DNA from 4 places in the Enterobacter cloacae complex sp. HYC003_NIDB genome. Region 2 is predicted to be linked to each of the others. Evidence: predicted binding sites of a transcription regulator. Region 2 holds the regulator's gene; each other region holds the start of a gene.
The links. The regulator LexA, encoded in region 2, represses DNA repair genes until DNA is damaged. The targets are predictions, from matches to a motif close to TNCTGTATGTACATACAGNA.
Positions count from the first base shown of each region.

Region 1: O1722_RS15260 (DNA translocase FtsK 4TM domain-containing protein) is a predicted target of LexA. The motif match lies at 2,181-2,200, and genes of this name have one in related genera.
Region 3: O1722_RS12860 (YebG family protein) is a predicted target of LexA. The motif match lies at 1,407-1,426, and genes of this name have one in related genera.
Region 4: metR (HTH-type transcriptional regulator MetR) is a predicted target of LexA. The motif match lies at 961-980, and genes of this name have one in related genera.

Region 1 covers NZ_CP114220.1:3,189,201-3,192,678, forward strand. The annotation lists gene O1722_RS15260 (DNA translocase FtsK 4TM domain-containing protein) at 1-2,103, opposite strand, end outside; gene lrp (leucine-responsive transcriptional regulator Lrp) at 2,239-2,733, opposite strand; gene trxB (thioredoxin-disulfide reductase) at 3,277-3,478, shown strand, end outside.
Region 2 covers NZ_CP114220.1:4,516,528-4,520,005, reverse strand. The annotation lists gene plsB (glycerol-3-phosphate 1-O-acyltransferase PlsB) at 1-894, opposite strand, end outside; gene O1722_RS21655 (diacylglycerol kinase) at 1,049-1,417, shown strand; gene lexA (transcriptional repressor LexA) at 1,526-2,134, shown strand; gene dinF (MATE family efflux transporter DinF) at 2,198-3,478, shown strand, end outside.
Region 3 covers NZ_CP114220.1:2,709,998-2,713,475, reverse strand. The annotation lists gene catA (type A chloramphenicol O-acetyltransferase) at 1-613, shown strand, start outside; gene O1722_RS12865 (hypothetical protein) at 652-966, shown strand; gene O1722_RS12860 (YebG family protein) at 1,081-1,392, opposite strand; gene dmsD (Tat proofreading chaperone DmsD) at 1,502-2,116, opposite strand; gene O1722_RS12850 (dimethyl sulfoxide reductase anchor subunit family protein) at 2,161-3,015, opposite strand; gene O1722_RS12845 (DMSO/selenate family reductase complex B subunit) at 3,017-3,478, opposite strand, start outside.
Region 4 covers NZ_CP114220.1:4,628,917-4,632,394, forward strand. The annotation lists gene metE (5-methyltetrahydropteroyltriglutamate--homocysteine S-methyltransferase) at 1-895, opposite strand, end outside; gene metR (HTH-type transcriptional regulator MetR) at 1,012-1,965, shown strand; gene O1722_RS22160 (carboxylate/amino acid/amine transporter) at 1,853-2,752, opposite strand; gene yigL (sugar/pyridoxal phosphate phosphatase YigL) at 2,835-3,478, opposite strand, start outside.

The DNA.
Region 1 (3,478 bases), 1.3 Mb from region 2:
GAACTGCGGCTGCGGCGGTTGGGCCGGCGGTGTATGCGGCTGCGCATAAGCCTGCGGCGCTGGCTGTTGTGGCTGCGCATTAACCTGCGGCGCTGGCGCCTGACGCACCGGTTCCGCTTCTGGCATCACGCTCGGCGTGAACAGCGGTTCGCTCGGACCGTCATCCACCAGATCTTTCATCGGTGAAAATTCAAAATCCGAGAGCGAGAACGGGTTTGCCCCCGAAGGCTGCTCACCGGAATAACGTTGCTGTTGCGTGGCCGCAAACTGACGCGCTAATTCCGCTTCGGCAGCATCATCTTCATCCTGCTGAGAATGAACATCGTGTTGGTACTCATTCCCGTAGCGTTGAGTCTGCTGGGCGGCAAACTGACGCGCCAGCTCATCCTGATGCAGTTCGTCGGCATCATCTTCGTAGTCGGACTCACGGGCTTTTTCTTCCGCCATACGCTGGGAAGGCAGTTTAATGCCATAAGAGGCCAGCTCCCGGCGCGTCGGTACGCGCACGCGATTAGGGCGCGGCAATTGTGGACCAATGCCCTCTTTTACCTGAGGACGCGGCGCACCGTCGGTTGCCGGGCTGAATAGCGGAGCGGACGCGGCAGCGGCTGCCGTTGCCTGCTTCACGGTTTCCGCTCCTGACGCAACGGCTGGCGCTGGATCTACAGGTGCAACGCTCGCAGAAGGCGCTTTTACAACAGGCTCCTGCACCGGCTCAGGCACGGGCTGATACCAGGCGGCAAGCTGCTCGCGCTCTCGGGCACGGCGCTCTTCCACCTCTTCAAAATAGTACAATGGCGGACGGGATGGCTTCGCTTCCTCCACCACTTCGGGTTCAGACACCGGCGCAACGTATGGCTGTTCAGGTTCAGCAGGTTCGGGCGTATAAGCCTGATACGGCTGTTGCGGCTCGCTGGCAGGCTCAGGCGGCTGATACGGTTGCTGCCACTGTTCCTGCTGCACAGGAATATAGCTTTCAGGCTCCGGCGCAATGGTCGGTTCAGGCGTATGGACGCCTGGCGCAGTCTGCCAGTCCACCTGCGGTTGCTGGATCGCGGACTCCGGTGCAGGAACAGGCGAGGACGGCATCACGGCTTCAACAGGCGCAACATGGGCCTGCGCAGCCGTCGTTGCGGCAGCAGCAGCGGCTACCGGTTCAGTCACGGAATGACCATGCAACAGCGGATCGTATTCATCATACTCACCCGGCGTAGCTCGATGACCAGAGAACAACACATCATCAGGATCGACGGCCGCGCCGCGATACTCAATCTGCTCCTCTTCATCCATACGTTTGCCGGAGAAAAGCGCGGCATCCGTTTTACGGCCTAACGGGTTAGCGAATTTTTCAGCAACGCGCTGGCGGCGCGCCAGAGCACCGCGCAGAATACGGGCACGGCGGGATTCACGACGCTGCACGGGTGCCTCGTCTTCCTCTTCGTACTCATCTTCATATTCGTCTTCATCGACCCACGTATCGTCACGACGGGTGCGATTGCTGGCAAACGTCAGCAGAGTCAGAATAAAGCTGCCGATTTTTTCGGCAATGCTCACCCAGGACCAGCCGGTAAACAGCGTCAGGCCCGCTGCCCAGATACAAAGCAGCGCCAGCGTGCCGCCGCTGCTGTGAAGCATCGGTTGCAGCGCGGAGCTCAACAGGCTGCCAATCACCCCGCCGGAGGCGAAGTACCAGATGTCATCGGCGTTGATCGCCGCCAGTCCGCAGGAGGTGAGGATCAGCGCCAGGGCGCCAATCAGGCGCAGCGAAACGGCAAAATAATCGATGTAGTCGTCGTTCTGTCGATGACGCCAGGCAAACCAGCATCCGCCAATAATGATGACGGGAAGGGTATAGGCCATCACACCGAAAATGAAGAAGAGCGTGTCCGCAAGCCAGGCACCGGGAACACCACCTAAATTATGGATAGGCTCATGCCATGCGGTTTGCGACCAGCTGGGGTCTGAGGGGTTGAAACTGAGTAAGGCAGCCATCAGCCAGACGGCAAAAAGGGCAATAACAATCAGTAACGCCTCAAGGAGACGACGTCCGCTGCTTAGCTTAGATAATGTGACTTCTTTGTCTTCAGTGTATTCCTGGCTCAAGAAAGGCTCTCCAGGTATCAGGCATGTCCTGCCTGTGTGCTAAAACGGACAACAGCGCCGGGACTTCCCGGCACTGTTGCTGTATGGATTAACAGGAGTGTAATCAAACTACACTGATTTTGCACCTGTTCCGTGTTAGCGCGTCTTAATAACCAGACGATTGCTCTGTTTGACCTCTTCCATCACCACATAAGTACGGGTGTCGTTCACGCCTGGCAGACGCAGCAGGGTTTCACCCAGCAGCTTACGGTAGGCGGACATATCAGGCACACGGGTTTTCAACAGGTAGTCAAAATCACCGGAAACCAGATGACACTCTTGAATTTCTTCAAGTTTTTGTACAGCGGCGTTAAATTGCTCAAACACATCTGGTGCACCACGATTCAGAGTAATCTCAACAAATACCAGAAGTGAGGCATCCAGATAATGCGGGTTCAGCAGAGCCGTATAGCCCTGAATAAAACCCTGTCTTTCCAGTCGACGCACACGCTCAAGGCACGGCGTCGGGGAAAGTCCCACACGTTTTGAAAGCTCGACGTTGGAAATACGCCCATCCTTTTGCAATTCATTAAGAATGTTACGATCGATACGGTCGAGATCTTTGCCAGGGCGCTTCTTGCTATCTACCATTATTATTGTCTCTCTGTATTCCTTCCCTACTCCTGCCTGGACCCTGTGCACATCACTGTTCAGAGCCTGGACCCGTTATTCATCACATCGCCTGGTTATGTATTAGACGCGATGTAGATTCGGGTTCTGCGGTAAGAAGACCGTTGCCCGAAAGCAGTCACAGACATCACGTATGGCGTCTGTCCACACCATGCGTAGATTTCACTGACCCGGTAAAAATGGCATTTCCGTGCATGTCTATGCGGCATGCAGTTCGTGCGTCTTTTTTTCTTCCTTGAATGTTTTCGCAAAAGCGCAGGGGATTGTCAAAGCAAAACATCGATTTTTAGTACAACATGCCGGATATTCATTACGGAGGGGTATTAATCCTCATTTTATTGCCTTATAAACGCGCGGTTTTCAGTAGCAGAAGTGATGTGACCGCCTCTGACCCATAGGGCGCGTCTATTGCATATATCGGAAGCAAAACTCTCCTGCTCTTTTTTTACGGCAACAAATTCCCTACAATCCAGCCCATTGCCTGCCAACAACAATGGGGATCTCATGGGCACGACCAAACACAGTAAGCTGCTAATCCTTGGTTCTGGACCTGCGGGATATACCGCAGCGGTCTATGCTGCACGCGCTAACCTGCAACCGGTACTGATCACCGGGATGGAAAAAGGCGGTCAGCTGACCACCACCACGGAAGTGGAAAACTGGCCTGGCGACCCGAACGACCTGACCGGGCCGCTGCTGATGGAGC
Region 2 (3,478 bases):
GTGGCCGTCGTGCGCTAACTGACGCACGCGTTCGGCGTTGTGGACGTTAATCCCCTGATAGAGGCGGTTCCACGTGAAGCCAAGGATACGGTCAGAGAGGCGAATCATCTCGTAGGAGAAATTCGCGGCGATCTCTTCCATCAGCGCTATCGCGTTCTGCTGCGCTTTCTCGTGCGAAATTTTCTTGCTGCGCGCTTCGTCTTCTACGGCACGGGCAATCGCTTTGGAAGCCAGCAGCTTGTTGAACAGATCCTGACGTGCCGGGAGACGTGGTCCAACGGCCGCCAGACGCTGACGTGCAAAGTGCATACGCGCAACGCGCGCCAGCTTTTGCGCAATGATTTTGTCAGTGCCGTGTTCATCCGCCATGCGGCGCAGTGAAACGGAAGGTGAGAAGCGGACAAAGCTGTCGCGTCCCAGCCAGGAGACGGCGAAGAACTTCTGAATGCCGTTGAGCATACGCAGCGGCGGGTTCTCTTCCCCTTTTTCGCGCCCCGGACGACGGCCAAACATCACCGACACCGGCACCATCTGCACGTCCAGATCGGGGTTGCTGCGGTGCAGATCGAGGTAATCATGGAACAGCTTAATGGACTCTTCTTTCGGCGTGTAATAGGTGAACACGCGCGGCCCGCCATGGATGAACACGTAGCGCGGCAGCAGCGTACCGTCGACTTCCAGCGGTTCAAGCGGGTCAGGTAAATCGTGCGCCAGACATTGAGCGCGAAGCGTCAGCAGGTCTGCCTTCGAGTTATAAGGCAAAACGTACATAATAGGGCGCGACGTATCGAGCCCTAATTCCAGCGCAGGTTCTGCTGGGATAGACTTACTTTTTACCAGGACGCTTAATGGTAAATTAAGTAATTTGTAGTAAATTCGTGGCCAGCCGGACATAAACGATGTAAAGCCTCTGGTTAATAATGCAATTGCGGCGCAAGGATAACAGAAAGCGCGCAAAATTTCTGTTGTTACCCGTCATACTTCAGGTTGCAGCAAAACGCGCTGCGGCTTTAGTTACAGACGCTATTTATCATAAAAGGTTCTTTTAATGGCCAATAATACCACTGGGTTAACTCGAATCATTAAAGCTGCCGGTTATTCATGGAAAGGTTTCCGCGCGGCATGGGTTAATGAAGCCGCTTTCCGCCAGGAAGCGGTTGCCGCAATCGTTGCCGTTGTCATCGCCTGCTTCCTTGATGTTGATGCTATCACCCGCGTACTGCTCATCGGATCTGTCCTTCTGGTGATGATAGTGGAAATTCTGAATAGCGCTATTGAGGCCGTTGTTGACCGAATCGGGTCGGAATTCCATGAACTGTCTGGCCGGGCGAAAGACATGGGTTCTGCTGCCGTACTGCTGGCGATTATCACTGCGGCGATCACCTGGGTCACGCTGCTTTGGTCGCATTTCCGATGAGCCTCGAGGAATAATTAAGTCCCTGGTTTTTTGTGCAGTTTTTGGTTCCAAAATCGCCTTTGACTGTATATACTCACAGCATAACTGTATATACACCCAGGGGGCGGTATGAAAGCGTTAACGACCAGGCAGCAAGAGGTGTTTGATCTCATTCGGGATCATATCGGCCAGACGGGTATGCCACCCACGCGTGCAGAAATTGCGCAGCGTCTGGGCTTCCGTTCTCCTAATGCTGCCGAAGAGCACCTTAAAGCGCTGGCGCGTAAGGGCGTGATTGAGATTGTTTCCGGCGCCTCACGCGGCATTCGTCTGCTTGTGGAAGAAGAGAGCGGTATTCCACTGGTGGGCCGCGTTGCCGCAGGTGAACCTCTGCTGGCGCAGCAGCACATCGAAGGGCACTATCAGGTTGACCCAGGCATGTTCAAGCCGAGCGCCGATTTCCTGCTGCGCGTTAGCGGAATGTCCATGAAAGATATCGGTATTCTGGATGGCGATCTGCTGGCGGTACACAAAACGCAGGATGTGCGTAACGGGCAAGTCGTGGTAGCGCGCATTGATGATGAAGTGACGGTTAAGCGCCTTAAGAAACAAGGCAATACCGTGCAGCTTCTGCCTGAAAACAATGAATTCTCCCCGATTGTGGTGGATCTCCGCGAGCAGAGCTTCTCTATTGAAGGACTGGCGGTCGGCGTTATCCGCAACGGTGAATGGCTGTAATCTCTTCCTGACAGGCTGTAGTTCCTCTACAGCCTGGCCTGTTTTCTGATTCCGGTAATTTCCATGGCATTGCTAACTTCTGCCGATAAGGCGTTGTGGCGTCTTGCGCTACCGATGATTTTTTCCAATATTACCGTTCCTCTGCTGGGGCTGGTGGATACGGCGGTTATCGGGCATCTCGATTCGCCGATTTATCTTGGCGGCGTCGCGATCGGCGCAACGGCGACCAGCTTCCTCTTTATGCTGCTGCTTTTTCTGCGCATGAGTACGACAGGCCTGACGGCCCAGGCGTATGGTGCAAAAGATCCCCTGCGTCTGGCGCGTGCGCTGGTTCAGCCGCTCATTCTGGCATTCGGTGCTGGCGCGTTAATCATTCTGTTGCGTACGCCGCTGATTGATCTTGCGCTCCATATTGTAGGCGGCAGCGATGCCGTACTGGAACAGGCCCGGCGGTTCCTCGAAATTCGCTGGCTCAGCGCGCCCGCTTCACTGGCAAACCTGGTCCTGCTGGGCTGGCTGCTGGGCGTGCAGTACGCCCGCGCGCCGGTGATCCTGCTGGTGGTGGGCAACCTGCTTAACATTGTGCTCGATCTCTGGCTGGTGATGGGGCTGCACATGAACGTCCGGGGCGCGGCGCTGGCCACGGCGATTGCCGAGTACGGTACGCTGCTGATCGGTTTGGGGATGGTCTGGCGCGTGCTGGCGATGCGCGGTATCACCCTGGATCTGCTGAAATCGGCCTGGCGCGGCAACATTCGTAAGCTGCTGGCGCTTAATCGCGACATCATGCTCCGTTCGCTTCTGCTGCAACTCTGCTTTGGTGCATTAACCGTTTTTGGTGCGCGTCTTGGGCCTGAGATCGTTGCCGTCAACGCAGTGCTCATGACATTACTGACCTTTACCGCTTACGCGCTGGATGGTTTTGCTTACGCCGTGGAGGCGCATTCAGGGCAGGCCTATGGCGCCCGTGAAAGCGGCCAGTTACGTGAAGTCTGGCGTGCTGCCTGTCGTCAGGCGGGCCTGGTAGCGCTGGTCTTTGCTCTGGTGTACGCCTGTTTTGGTGGGCATATTGTCGCACTACTCACCTCGTTGCCCGCGCTACGTGAGCTGGCCGATCGCTACATCTTCTGGCAGGTAGTATTACCGGTGGTGGGCGTGTGGTGCTATTTGCTGGACGGCATGTTTATTGGTGCGACGCGAGGGGCGGAGATGCGCAACAGCATGGCCGTCGCGGCGGCGGGGTTCGGCCTGACGCTGCTAACCCTGCCGTATCTCGGCAATCATGGTCTGTGGCTGGCGCTGGCGGTGTTTCTCTCACTGCGTGGCCTTTCGCTGGCCGTTATC
Region 3 (3,478 bases), 1.8 Mb from region 2:
TGAAGTATTTCAGGGCTTTGCTCAATCTACATTTAACCAAACGGTTCAGCTGGACATTACCGTGCTGCTAAAGCATATCAAAGAGGTTGGCTGGAAATTTTATCCTGCGATTATTTCCCTTATTTCTGACGTCGTAAACCGGCATCCGGAATTCCGTATGGCCATGAAGGATGATGAGCTTGTAATATGGAATGAGGTTCATCCAAGCTATACCCTTTTCCATAAAGAAACGGAGACGTTTTCATCGTTATGGAGTCATTACGATGGAAATATTCACCATTTTCAGCGCGTTTATGCAGAAGATGTCGCCCGCTATGGCAATATCCTTGCTTATTGGCCTAAGGAAGAGTCCCGGGAAAATATATTCTTCATATCGGATATTCCGTGGGTCAGCTTTAGCAGTTTCAACGTCAACGTCGCTAACATGCGGAATTTTTTTGCGCCCATGTTCACGTTTGGAAAATACTATAACCAGGATGGAAAAGTCTTGTTGCCTTTCGCCGTTCAGGTCCATCATTCTGTCTGTGACGGTTTCCATGTGGCCAGGCTGATCAACGAGTTACAAGAGTTGTGTGATAATTTACCGCACCATTCAGAGGCGCTCAACGTGTGATTCACGTGTTTTTAACATACGCCTGACGAGGGGAAATAATGGAACCGAATTTTACGCCAGAACAGATTGAAATGATTAACCGCATTGTTTTCGAGCAGATCGAGATCATGCATGAGAAAGTAGCTGAAATAATCGCAGATACAGAGACGGTGGCGCATCAGCGCCTGAAGGATAACGGGATCACTACGACAGATTTCTATCCTGCAAATAAAAACTTCCTGATGATGACCCTTGTACAAGATCTGATAGATAAAGTGCACGGGGGCGATAAGGACCTGGCCAAAACAATGATAACCATGGAAGCAAAAAGGCTGAATATCAGCGTAACCGTTGAGGCGGACAAATCAAGATAACAGGACGTATTTTCAGGGTTACGGTTGATGAATATAAGGTTCAGCCGACCTTAATAAAGCCGCGAGCCGTTTCCGGCCCGCGGCGGCAGGACAGGTGATGAGACGTTCTGACAATCAGGCGGCTTTGACGGCCCGGATTTTTTTGCTGCTGTCCGCATCTGATGCTGTTTTATCCGTTTCAGCATTGAGCTCGGGAAGCTTGCTGGTACGCAGGATATGCTGCACGGACTCTTTCTGCTCGGCGAGATAAAGACCAAGGTTCTCCGCCTGCGTTTCATCCATCTGCATTCCGCTTTGCAACAGCCAGTCGGTAAACGCTTCTGCCATATCGAGCAGCTTGTCGTGAGCGTCAGCCTCTTTCTTACTGGCAAATGTCATTTTTTCTTCACCTTTTCTTACGACAACAAATTTTGTTTCAACAGCCATTGTGCACCCCCGTATACTGTAATTATATACAGTATAGCAGTTGTGACGTTGTGTTGCAGCAAAAATGTGCGAGCCTGGCCTGCACAACGGGTGGACAAGCCAGGTGCTGTTATCGGTACAGCGTTTTTTCGGCAATCGGGATCAGCAAAGTGGACTGCCATTCCGCCAGCGTCAGCTGGGCAAGTTTACCCAGCGCGGTGTAGAACGGATGGGCCGCGTTTTCAACGAATACGCTAAGGAAACGCGTGCTCCATGGCAGCAGATGCCAGGCAAGAAGTTGGTCGCGTTCTGTTTCGCGACCGTTCTCGGCAAGCCATGCCGCCAGCATCAGCAACGTTCCGAAATGATCTTCGGGCTCATTCTGCTGCATCTCAAAGGCGATATGGTTTTCACGCATCCACTGACGCAACGCGAGGGTCGAATCGCCAAACAGCACGGACTCGCGATCAAGCCAGACTGAGCCCCACGGGGGGGCGGGCAGGGCATACGGGCCAATAAACAGACGCTGCCAGGCGTCTTTCAACGCTTCATCCGATGGGGTCTTAAACATACTGGCGACAGGCAGCAGATTTTCCTCCGCCAGCGGCCAGTCCTGAACCCAGTCACCTGCGGTCAGGGCACTCACCAGCGGCGCGGTCTGCTCGCTGTCTGGAGCGAAATAAAACAGCGCGCCCAGTACCCGGGCGCTGAACGCGAACGATTCGCGGTGTGAGACGTCATTCATTACAACTTTCCTTACTTGCGCGCGGGTAGCCCCGCGCACCTGTGTTAACCTGCAATTGCTAACCCTGCGGTCATATGCAGACCATAAAATAGCCCTCGGCCAATCAGTTCACCCAGCGCCACCAGCACGATACCTGCAAACAGGCCGAGCGTTTTTGGCTCCTGACGACGAATCAGCGGGCAGATCCAGCAGCCTAAACCCGCCGCCAGCAACGCGATGCGCCATACCTGAAGCGAACCATAATCCGGAAGCAGGGCGTTAGCCTGCTGGATGGAACTCTGTATTGTCCCCAGCGTATTGCTTTGCAACACGACGACCGCCACGCAGACGATAAGTGCCAGTACGCTGACTGACGCGGCAAGAGTACCTTTGAATGTCACGTTTGCGACGCGCAGCAGCAGCGCGGCCAGCAGAGGACCAGCCAGAACCATCGTCAGGAAGAAGCTCAGCGTGGTGTAACCCGTATACCAGGTCGGGACAGTCTCAATCTGATAGACACGGGTCATCGCCCAGACAAAAACGATGCCCAGGATCTGGCTGACAACCAGCCAGATTTTGCCCAAAGCTGGGGGCATTTTACCGATAACCGACACCAGCCACCAGAAACCGCCCACGGCAAAGAAGATCGAACCCGCCGCGATCTCATTACTCAGCGCTGACGCGCCCACGCGGTTAAGCGAGTTGAAAGCACGCAGCGGGGAGCCAAGATGCAGTACCGAGGCCATAAACCCAATACCCATTACCAGCCAGAGACAAAACAGGCTGCGCACGATACGCATTCTGGCCTTGTCATCATTTTCCTTTAGCCAGACGAAGCCCATCACGATTAACGCGCCGGCCACGCACTGCCCGAAAACGGTGAAGATCACCAGCGGCCATTCATGCCATCCACTTCCCATCTCACACCTCCTTCGGGTTTGCCAGGTAGCCGGTGGTGTCACCCGTCGGACGGCTGTTGGCGTTAGGTTTAATCACAATACTCGGCTTCGTGAAGTGCGCAGACGGCAGCGGCGCGACGGCAGCAAGCTGACCGTGTTTTTTGCGCAGCTCTTCAATCGGGCCAAAGTCCAGCGCGCGCAGCGGGCAGGACTCGACGCAGATGGGCTTTTTGCCGTCCGCCACGCGGCTGTGGCAGCCGTCGCACTTGGTCATGTGGCCTTTGGCGGCATTGTACTGCGGCGCGCCGTACGGGCAGGCCATGTGGCAGTAGCGACAGCCGATGCAGACATCCTCGTCCACCACCACAAAACCGTCGTCGCGCTTGTGCATTGCCCCGCTCGGGCAGACCTTGGTGCAGGCCGGATCTTCGCAGTGGTTGCAGGCAATCGACAGGTAATAGGCGAAGACATTCTGATGCCAGAC
Region 4 (3,478 bases), 110 kb from region 2:
CACGCCAGACGTTACGACCATTCACCAGACCGGCAGAGAGCAGCCACTCCGCAGGCAGACGCTTGTGCAACTCTGCCACATCGTCTTTGCCGTGAACGAGATCAACGTGCAGACCCTGAACCGGCAGCGCGGTAATGGTGTCGAGGTTCGGCGTTACGCCCTCGAAATAGGTGGTCAGCAGCAGCTTCACATGGCCCGTGAGCGCGTCATACGCCGGTTTGAAGGCATCCAGCCACGCCTGCGGCAGCTCAAGCACCAGCGCCGGTTCATCGATTTGCACCCACTGAATACCGCGTTTGCCCAGCTCAATCAGCACCTGCTTATAAACCGGCAGAATATCGTTCAGCAGGCTGAGGCGGTCGAACTGCTCGCCTTTCACTTTGCCCAGCCACAGGTAGGTGACCGGCCCCAGCAGCACGGGTTTCACCTGGTGACCCAGCGCCAGCGCTTCGTCCACTTCATCCAGAAGCTGGGTCCAGGTCAGTTTGAACTGCTGGTCCTTAACGAACTCCGGCACCATATAGTGATAGTTAGTGTTAAACCACTTGGTCATTTCCGCCGCTGCCGCTGGCTCACCCGTTGGCGCGCGGCCACGGCCGATGCGGAACAGGGTATCGATATCCACCGATCCATCGTTGTTCTGATGACGAGCCGGCACGTTGCCAAGCAGCAGGCTGGTGGTCAGAACATGGTCGTACCAGGCGAAATCGCCCACCGGCAGCAGGTCTACGCCCGCCTGTTTTTGCTGATCCCAGTGACGCGCGCGCAGCTCGCGCCCCACCGCCAGCAGTTCTTCGCGGGTGGCGTTACCCGCCCAGTAGCTTTCTTGCGCTTTTTTCAGCTCGCGACGCAGACCAACGCGAGGGAAACCGAGAGTGTGAGTGCGGATTGTCATGGCATACCCCTTGTAGAAATTCGTTATTTAGACGTCCAGATGTTTACACTTCTATAATTGGCAGGTACTGTATATTCCTCAAGCGCAAAATGTTCATGGCGAAGTGAAGGACTTTCATGATCGAGATAAAACACCTGAAAACGCTACAAGCGTTGCGGAACTGCGGTTCTCTTGCGGCGGCAGCGGCCACGCTGCACCAGACTCAGTCTGCCCTTTCTCACCAGTTCAGCGATCTGGAACAACGCCTCGGCTTTCGTCTTTTTGTGCGTAAGAGCCAGCCTTTGCGCTTTACGCCGCAGGGCGAAATTTTGCTTCAGCTGGCGAACCAGGTGTTGCCGCAGATTGCCAGCGCGTTGCAGTCCTGCAACGAGCCGCAGCAGACCACCCTGCGCATCGCCATTGAGTGTCACAGCTGTATTCAGTGGCTGACCCCCGCGCTTGAGAACTTCCGCCAGAAGTGGCCGCAGGTGGAGATGGACTTCAAATCCGGCGTCACGTTTGATCCGCAGCCGTCGCTTCAGCAGGGTGAGCTGGATCTGGTGATGACCTCAGATATTCTGCCGCGCAGCGGTCTGCACTATTCGCCAATGTTTGATTTTGAGGTGCGTCTGGTGCTGGCCCCGGACCATCCGCTGGCCGCTAAAACGCGTATCACGCCGGAAGATCTGGCAACGGAGACGCTGCTGATTTACCCGGTACAGCGCAGTCGTCTGGATATCTGGCGCCATTTCCTGCAACCCGCGGGCATCAGCCCACAGCTGAAAAGCGTGGATAACACGCTGCTGTTAATTCAGATGGTGGCGGCCAGAATGGGGATTGCGGCGCTGCCGCACTGGGTGGTCGAGACGGTTGAACGCCAGGGTCTGGTGGTCACCAAAACCCTGGGTGAAGGACTGTGGAGCCGGCTGTACGCCGCCGTGCGCGACGGCGAGCAGCGTCAGCCGATTACGGAAGCGTTTATTCGCTCAGCGCGGAACCACGCGTGCGACCATCTTCCGTTTGTGCGGAGCGCGGAGCGACCCAGCGGCGATGTACCCACAGCGAAGCCAGGATCACCGTTCCCCCAATAAGGAAACTCGGCCAGTGCGGCTGCTCCTGCCAGATGGCGAGGTTCACCAGTAGCCCCGCCGGCACGTGCACATTGTTCATGATCCCCAGCGTCCCGGCGTCTACCTGCGTAGCGCCGTAGTTCCACATAAAATAGCCCAGCCCCGACGCCACCACGCCCAGCCAGACCAGAACGCTCCACTGCACGGAGGTAGTCGGCAGCTTTTGCGGATTGCCGAGCAGAAACCACGCCGCTACCGCGACAATCGCCGCGCCCATATAGAACCACGCAAACGCGTTATGCTGCGGCATCGGGCGGGTCTCCATCAGACGTTTGTAACCCACCATCCCGATGGCAAAGCTGATATTAGCGAGCTGGACGAACATCAGCCCGGTCCAGAAGTGATCGCTTACCTTGTCATAGCGAATAATCGCCGCGCCAATGACTGCCAGCGCAGCGCTCAGCAGATACCCCCAGCGCAAACGGCGCCTGCTGAGCAAGTCATATATCAGCGTGATGTAGAGCGGCGTCAGCACGGTGAAGAGCAGAAATTCCGAGACGGACAGGTAAACGTAGGCCCGGAAGCTGAACAGGTACATGATGCCGAGCTGCATCGCGCCTACCAGCATGTACAGCAGTATCGTTTTTAGCGACTGCCCGCGGGTACGCAGGAACGGCAGGAACACCAGCGCCGCCAGCCCCACGCGCATCAGTACCGAGAAGTAGCTGTCGACCGATCCGGCAAGGTATTCGCCAATCAGACTAAAGGAGAAGGCCCACAGGATAGTGGTGATAATGAGTAGCGCCACAATGCTTGTCTCTCAGAAAGAAGGAGAGGCATTGTAGCGAACTCTTTAGTTGACATCTGAACAATAAACAATCAATTGAAGATTATTCAAGGAACAGTTTGCGCAGATACTTAGGCACGGCGTTATCGCCGTTGGTGCCGATCACTTCCAGCTCCGGGTGCAGATCTTTCAGGCGCTGGTGCGCGTTCTGCATGATGCAGCCTTTACCCGCCATGGAGAGCATCTCGGCATCGTTCATGCCATCGCCAAAGGCGATACAGTCTTTCAGATCAAAGCCCAGCCGTTTCGCTACCGCTTCCAGCGCGTGACCTTTGGACACCCCGCCCGCCATCACTTCCAGACAGGTCAGCGTGGAGAAGCTCACGTTCACGCGGTCGCCCCAGCGGGCGTTGATCGCCTGCTCCAGCGGCAGTAACTCCTCATGATTTACACAGGTGAAGAATACCTTGCTGATCCCTTCCGGCTCCAGCAGACCCGGCTCGTACAGTGAGTACTGGAATACGGCTTCCTTGAAGAAGCGCATCTCTTCCGGGCGATGGCGGTTCATAAACCACTCGTCGTCGCGGTAAACGTTAGTCACGATATCCGGGTTGTTATGCACAATGCCGAACAAATCGGTGGCGATGTCGCGATCGAGATTGTGGGTAAAAATCAGGTTGCCGTCCGTGTCATGTACGCGCGCACCGTTAGAGGTGATCATGTACGACTTGATCTCCAGGTTATCGC